2 regions of the Halobacillus sp. AWM4_238 genome follow, and region 2 is predicted to be linked to the other one. Evidence: a T-box and tRNA genes for the amino acid it is inferred to sense, from the RefSeq annotation. Region 2 holds a T-box; the other holds one or more tRNA genes.
What was found. The T-box of region 2 lies ahead of tyrS (tyrosine--tRNA ligase). A T-box ahead of a tRNA ligase gene usually reads a tRNA of that ligase, here a tRNA-Tyr.
Positions count from the first base shown of each region.

Region 1: it has a tRNA-Tyr gene. The T-box ahead of tyrS (tyrosine--tRNA ligase) is inferred to sense a tRNA for this amino acid. The anticodon was not compared.

Region 1 covers NZ_JBSWSY010000002.1:3,197,057-3,200,447, reverse strand. Annotated here, with positions in the region: gene rocF (arginase) at 1-321, opposite strand, end outside; tRNA gene ACXACN_RS15980 (tRNA-Ala) at 645-717, opposite strand; tRNA gene ACXACN_RS15975 (tRNA-Gly) at 721-795, opposite strand; tRNA gene ACXACN_RS15970 (tRNA-Lys) at 812-884, opposite strand; tRNA gene ACXACN_RS15965 (tRNA-Gln) at 1,067-1,141, opposite strand; tRNA gene ACXACN_RS15960 (tRNA-Tyr) at 1,251-1,336, opposite strand; tRNA gene ACXACN_RS15955 (tRNA-Thr) at 1,353-1,428, opposite strand; tRNA gene ACXACN_RS15950 (tRNA-Val) at 1,441-1,516, opposite strand; tRNA gene ACXACN_RS15945 (tRNA-Glu) at 1,523-1,597, opposite strand; tRNA gene ACXACN_RS15940 (tRNA-Thr) at 1,619-1,690, opposite strand; tRNA gene ACXACN_RS15935 (tRNA-Asn) at 1,694-1,768, opposite strand; rRNA gene rrf (5S ribosomal RNA) at 1,811-1,924, opposite strand; rRNA gene ACXACN_RS15925 (23S ribosomal RNA) at 2,015-3,391, opposite strand, start outside.
Region 2 covers NZ_JBSWSY010000002.1:393,096-396,486, reverse strand. Annotated here, with positions in the region: gene tyrS (tyrosine--tRNA ligase) at 1-1,160, opposite strand, end outside; T-box leader at 1,205-1,430, opposite strand; gene ACXACN_RS02090 (FMN-dependent NADH-azoreductase) at 1,519-2,145, opposite strand; gene ACXACN_RS02085 (hypothetical protein) at 2,251-2,397, opposite strand; gene ACXACN_RS02080 (hypothetical protein) at 2,477-2,599, opposite strand; gene ACXACN_RS02075 (oxidoreductase) at 2,706-3,391, opposite strand, start outside.

The DNA.
Region 1 (3,391 bases), 2.8 Mb from region 2:
AAGAGTCCCCATTGCGATACTATGATCTCCCCCAAGCACAAGTGGGAAACGCTTATTTTCTACAACTTCATCAACCGCTTTAGCAAGTCGGCGGCTTCCTTCAGCGATTTCATTTAAGTTACGTAAGTTATCCTGCTTCTCATCTGTATTGTGTTTCGGACGAGGAATCTCAATGTCCCCTAGATCTTCAATGTTATATTTCAATTGCTCTAGACGTTCAACCATACCTGCATAACGAATAGCACTCGGTCCCATATCTACGCCTCGACGCATCTGTCCAAGATCCATAGGTACACCGATAACTGAAAGCTGTTTATTCATCAAAGTTCCTCCTTTTTTCTCTACTTATCATTGTATCCGTTTTTCCTAGAATGACTCAACTGGACATGTTTGTGCATATATATACGAGATAGAGTATGAAAACGTATGTAATCATGCATGTTTACAAGGTTCAGTATATTTTTCCATATATTAGTCGGTCGTTTGTGCGTGAAAAACAATCGCATTCTACTTCCATCTTTACTTGGATGGAGGTCGATAAACAAGCAATATCCTACATCGATTCTTACCACCGACAGAATGGTGGATAAGAGCTCAGATGAACAAAAAAACCTGACATCAAAGTTGATGTCAGGTTCATAGAGTGGAGCCTAGCGGGATCGAACCGCTGACCTCCTGCGTGCAAAGCAGGCGCTCTCCCAGCTGAGCTAAGGCCCCATATGGAGCGGGAGACGGGATTCGAACCCGCGACCCCCACCTTGGCAAGGTGGTGTTCTACCACTGAACTACTCCCGCATATAAAATTGAAAGATGAGCCATGAAGGATTCGAACCTTCGACCCTCTGATTAAAAGTCAGATGCTCTACCAGCTGAGCTAATGGCTCATATGAAAACATAATGCTCATTATTTTGTAAGCAATGTGCTCGTTACGTTGATAGATTTCTCGGTGAAGCATACGCTCCTCGCAAAGCCTACAAGGAAGAAGATTCAATGAGGTTTACGCCTTCTCTACCAGATGAGCTAATGGCTCACATTATTATATCCAGTATAACATCTTTTAGAAAATGGCTGGGCCAGCTGGATTCGAACCAGCGCATGACGGTACCAAAAACCGTTGCCTTACCGCTTGGCTATGGCCCAACAGTTACAAAAATAGTATGAACCATCTAAAGATCATTATACAAGGAATGTTAATTTTCATAAAAAATAGCTGATCAAGGATGTCAGCCGTTATAGTCAAAGAAAAAAATGGTGGAGGGAGTAGGACTCGAACCTACGAACCCGATGGGAGCGGATTTACAGTCCGCCGCGTTTGGCCAACTTCGCTATCCCTCCACTTTGACTAAATAAGTGGTGCCGGCCAGAGGACTTGAACCCCCAACCTACTGATTACAAATCAGTTGCTCTGCCAGTTGAGCTAGGCCGGCATATGAAATTAATGGTGGAGGATGCAGGGTTCGAACCTGCGACCCCTTGCTTGTAAGGCAAGTGCTCTCCCAGCTGAGCTAATCCTCCGATAAGTGGTGACCCGTACGGGATTCGAACCCGTGTTACCGCCGTGAAAGGGCGGTGTCTTAACCACTTGACCAACGGGCCATGTGCATGTTTGTTTCTCAGAGCTTCCAGCCGGATTTGAACCGGCGACCCCTTCCTTACCATGGAAGTGCTCTACCACTGAGCTATGGAAGCAAGTGGCTCCAACGGTAGGATTCGAACCTACGACCGATCGGTTAACAGCCGATTGCTCTACCACTGAGCTACGTTGGAATAATGTCATTCATCAAAAGCATTAATAAGGAAAGAGAATCAATGTGGCGGCGTCCTACTCTCACGGGGGTAAACCCGACTACCATCGGCGCTGAAGAGCTTAACTGCTGTGTTCGGCATGGGAACAGGTGTGACCTCTTCGCCTTCACCACCACATCAATATAAAGTTTGAGGTAAACCCTCAAAACTGGATAAGGAAACATCTTTTTTGAAAAAGAAACACTTTTCACGACTGATTGAAATCAGATAGATAAGTCATCGATCCATTAGTATCCGTCAGCTCCACGTGTCACCACGCTTCCACCTCGGACCTATCAACCTCATCGTCTCTGAGGGATCTTATTACCTTATAGGTAAGGGAAATCTCATCTCAAGGGGGGCTTCATGCTTAGATGCTTTCAGCACTTATCCCGACCACACGTAGCTACCCAGCGATGCTCCTGGCGGAACAACTGGTACACCAGCGGTGTGTCCATCCCGGTCCTCTCGTACTAAGGACAGCTCCTTTCAAATTTCCAACGCCCACGACGGATAGGGACCGAACTGTCTCACGACGTTCTGAACCCAGCTCGCGTACCGCTTTAATGGGCGAACAGCCCAACCCTTGGGACCGACTACAGCCCCAGGATGCGATGAGCCGACATCGAGGTGCCAAACCTCCCCGTCGATGTGGACTCTTGGGGGAGATAAGCCTGTTATCCCCGGGGTAGCTTTTATCCGTTGAGCGACGGCCCTTCCATGCGGAACCGCCGGATCACTAAGCCCGACTTTCGTCCCTGCTCGACTTGTAGGTCTCGCAGTCAAGCTCCCTTGTGCCTTTACACTCTGCGAATGATTTCCAACCATTCTGAGGGAACCTTTGGGCGCCTCCGTTACCTTTTGGGAGGCGACCGCCCCAGTCAAACTGCCCACCTGACACTGTCTCCGGACCGGATCACGGTCCTGGGTTAGAATGTCCGTACAGCCAGGGTAGTATCCCACCAGCGCCTCCACCGAAGCTAGCGCTCCGGCTTCCAAGGCTCCTACCTATCCTGTACAAGCTGTACCAACATTCAATATCAGGCTACAGTAAAGCTCCACGGGGTCTTTCCGTCCTGTCGCGGGTAATGTGCATCTTCACACATAGTATAATTTCACCGGGTCTCTCGTTGAGACAGTGCCCAAGTCGTTGCACCTTTCGTGCGGGTCGGAACTTACCCGACAAGGAATTTCGCTACCTTAGGACCGTTATAGTTACGGCCGCCGTTTACTGGGGCTTCGGTTCAACGCTTCGCATAAGCTAACGCATCCCCTTAACCTTCCAGCACCGGGCAGGTGTCAGCCCCTATACTTCGCCTTACGGCTTCGCAGAGACCTGTGTTTTTGGTAAACAGTCGCTTGGGCCTTTTCACTGCGGCTCCTCGGCAGAGGAGCACCCCTTCTCCCGAAGTTACGGGGTCATTTTGCCGAGTTCCTTAACGAGAGTTCTCCCGCTCACCTTAGGATCCTCTCCTCGCCTACCTGTGTCGGTTTGCGGTACGGGCACCTCTTTCCTCACTAGAGGATTTTCTTGGCAGTGTGAACTCAGGAGCTTCGGTACTTTATTTCCCTCCCCATCACAGCTTGACGTTGCCGGACGGATTT
Region 2 (3,391 bases):
ACCATCTGGTTGGGATCCGTAAGTTTTCCCTGATTGATCCGTACGCCTCCATTGTTGATCATCCTTCTCACTTCGCCCTTGGAAGGCAGCAGGCCGAGATCCTTAACGAGATCGACGACGCGTACGTCATCTTCCCCTTCCCACATCACTTCGGGTATCTCATCAGGAATCGCTTTTTTCTGAAAAACAGTAGTGAAATGCTCTCGGCTTTCGCGTGCCGCATCTTTACCATGAAGCATGTCAACGAGTAAAGCGGCGAGGTCCATTTTGGCATCCCGCGGATGAAGCGCGCCTTCTTCAAGTCCCCGTTTTATTTTTTCCACTTCTCCAATGGACAAAGGGGACACGAGTTCAAAGTACTTTGGTATCAACGCATCAGGAATGGACATTGTTTTCCCAAAAATGTCCTGCGGCCGTTCGTCCACGCCAATGTAATTGCTTTTTGACTTCGACATCTTTTCCACACCATCAAGCCCTTCTATCAGCGGCATGAGCAAAACGACTTGCTTTTCCTTGCCGTAGTGCTCCTGAATCTTTCGGCCGAACAACACATTGAATTCCTGATCGGTCCCCCCGAGTTCAATGTCTGTATCCAAAGCGTACGAATCGTAGCCTTGCATGACCGGGTAGAAAAACTCATGAAGGTGGATCGGCTTATTCGCTTTGTACCGGTTATGAAAGTCATTGCGCTCCAGCATTCTCGCAACCGTCACGGTACTCGCGAGTTTCAATACTTCCGAAAACTCCAGCTTTGAAAGCCACTTTGAGTTGTAATGCAGCTCTACTTTCTCCATGTCGATCACTTTGCCAAACTGCTCAAAGTAGGTCTTCGCGTTCCGCTCCACTTCTTCATCTGTCAAAGCGGTTCTCGCGGTCGCCTTCCCTGTCGGATCCCCGATCTTCCCGGTAAAATCACCGATGATCAGCTGAATCGTGTGTCCGAATTCCTGGAACTGTTTTAACTTATTCAACACAACCGTATGACCAAGATGGACATCTGGCGCCGTTGGATCGAGCCCCAATTTCACCTTTAAAGGCTGATCATTTTTAATCGACTGGGCAATTTTATCTTTGAACTCTATTTCTGGAATGATGGAGGAGACACCATAAGATAGAACCTCCCACTGCTTTTCCAGTTCTCTTTTTTGTGCATCGTTCATCTTATAGACCTCCCATTTTTAGAATACAAAAAAGACACGCCCCTTCATGGGACGTGTCTTCTTCACGCGTTACCACCCAAGTTAAAGATGAATCAACTCATCCTCCACTCAAAAAGATAACGGATTTACCGTCTTCCACTACTCACCTGAGTTTTCGTAAAAGAAGCTCCAGAAGGTAATTCATGAAAAGATGTGTATCGACTCGCAGCAACCGTCGACTCTCTGACGACAGGGATCTCTTCACTACTGGGTTTCTGTCATTGCCGTAGGTATTAAAGTTAGGATTATGTTACGCGGAAAGGCAAAAGATGTCAACGTTTTTTTCTGAATCTTTTCTTTTAGGGCTTATTAGAAATACTTAAAACGTTTGGGCCGCGTCTTTCGCTCTTGCAATCGCATGTTCTCTGATTTCATCCGCCTGATCCGGATTTGCCGCATGTCCTTCGACAAAAATGCCTTCGAAGGAAGGAACGCCGAAGAACTGCATCACGATGTTCAAATACCGATGCCCCATTTCCATACCTGCCGCAGGTCCCTCTGAATAAATCCCCCCGCAAGCCTGGATGTGGAACGCTTTTTTATCTGTCAATAAACCGACTGGGCCTTGCTCGGTATAGTTAAAAGCTTTGCCCGCGACTGCCACCGAATCGATATAGGCTTTCATCACAGGAGGAAACAAGAAGTTCCACATCGGGGTGATGAAAACATATTTATCAGCCGAGACAAATTGATCGCACAGCTCTCCCAGGCGCTCGACTTTCCTTTTTTCCACCTCCGAAAGTTCCTCCCCCGACTGCAGTTTTCCCCACCCGTTGAAGATATCGGCATCGATGTGCGGAATCTCTTCCCGGTACAAGTCAACGTGAATGATTTCATCTCCTGCATTTACTTTTTTGTACGTGTCGATAAATGCTTTTCCCACACTCATGCTATAGGACGCCGTCTCGTCGTGGGGATGTGCTGTAATGTATAAAACCTTTGCCATACGTATCCTACCTTTCGATTAAAGATAGTTTAGTTTGGATTAAAACGGTCATTCTTACTAAAAAAAAGATCCACCCAAATCTGGGTGGATGCATAAGTATGGCGATTATTCCTGCTCCGCCTTACCATCAGAGAGGTAAGGATTTGCCGCTATGTTCATTCTTGCTTCATCTGTCAGCATAAACGCCTCGTTCGGTACTTCCTCTTTGTTAAAAGGAGAGCGCCCATCGTAATGAAAGGGTGTGTTTTCCATGTTTCCACCTCCTTTTTTTATAGTTTTCACTTAGGAAAAGCGAATATTCCAGCTATGTTCAAAGATGCTTTATGTATGTCTAACGGTCACGCTCTTTTCCAAACTTCTCTTCAAAATATGCGCCCCCATCCGGTTGTGTCGCATCGTAGTCCGTGAACCGATTTTCCATCCGATCTTCTTTACCCTTTCGCTTTTTTTTCACAATTTCCCTTCTTCTTCACTTAAAAATAAAAAAGGATGACACGAACACGTCTCATCCTTTTTTATCGTCTTGCGGATTCATCTATGAAGTTCCATTTTTATCCTGATTAGTTTTTCATCATGGAATGGAAAATGCGGTCGAACATCCGGTCAGGGACAACTTTTCTTAAGAACATATAAGGCTTCGCATATTTTCCGGCCGCATACCTTGTTTTTGGCTTTTTCGCTTCGATCGCTTTTTTCACTGTTTCTGCAATTACAGCTGGTGAAGAGGCGGATCCCGTCATTTTCTTCGTCATATTCACAAAAGACCTTGTCATGTCTTTGTATGCCGATGTACCAGACGTTTTCTGAAGATGATCCAACATGATGCCCGTCCACTCACTTTCAATGCTGCCCGGTTGGATGACAACGACATCAATCCCGAACGGGGCTACTTCCAAGCGCAGACAGTCCGAATACCCTTCAAGCGCGTGCTTTGTCGCATGATACCAAGCTCCCATCGGAGTGAAAATTCTTCCCCCCATGGACGAGTTGTTAATGATTTTCCCTGATTGCTGTTTTCTCATGTGTGGCAGCACGAGTTGAGTCAACCGGCTCAACCCAAACAAATTGACGTCGAATTGACGCCTGGCTTCTTCGATCGGCACGTCTTCCACTGCTCCGTAAGAGCCATAGCCCGCATTGTTGAAGAGCACATCTATCCTTCCCTGTTCCTGAATGATCCGGTTCACCCCATCCACCATGGACGTTTCGTCGGTTACATCCATGGAAAGAATATGGGCTCCGAGGG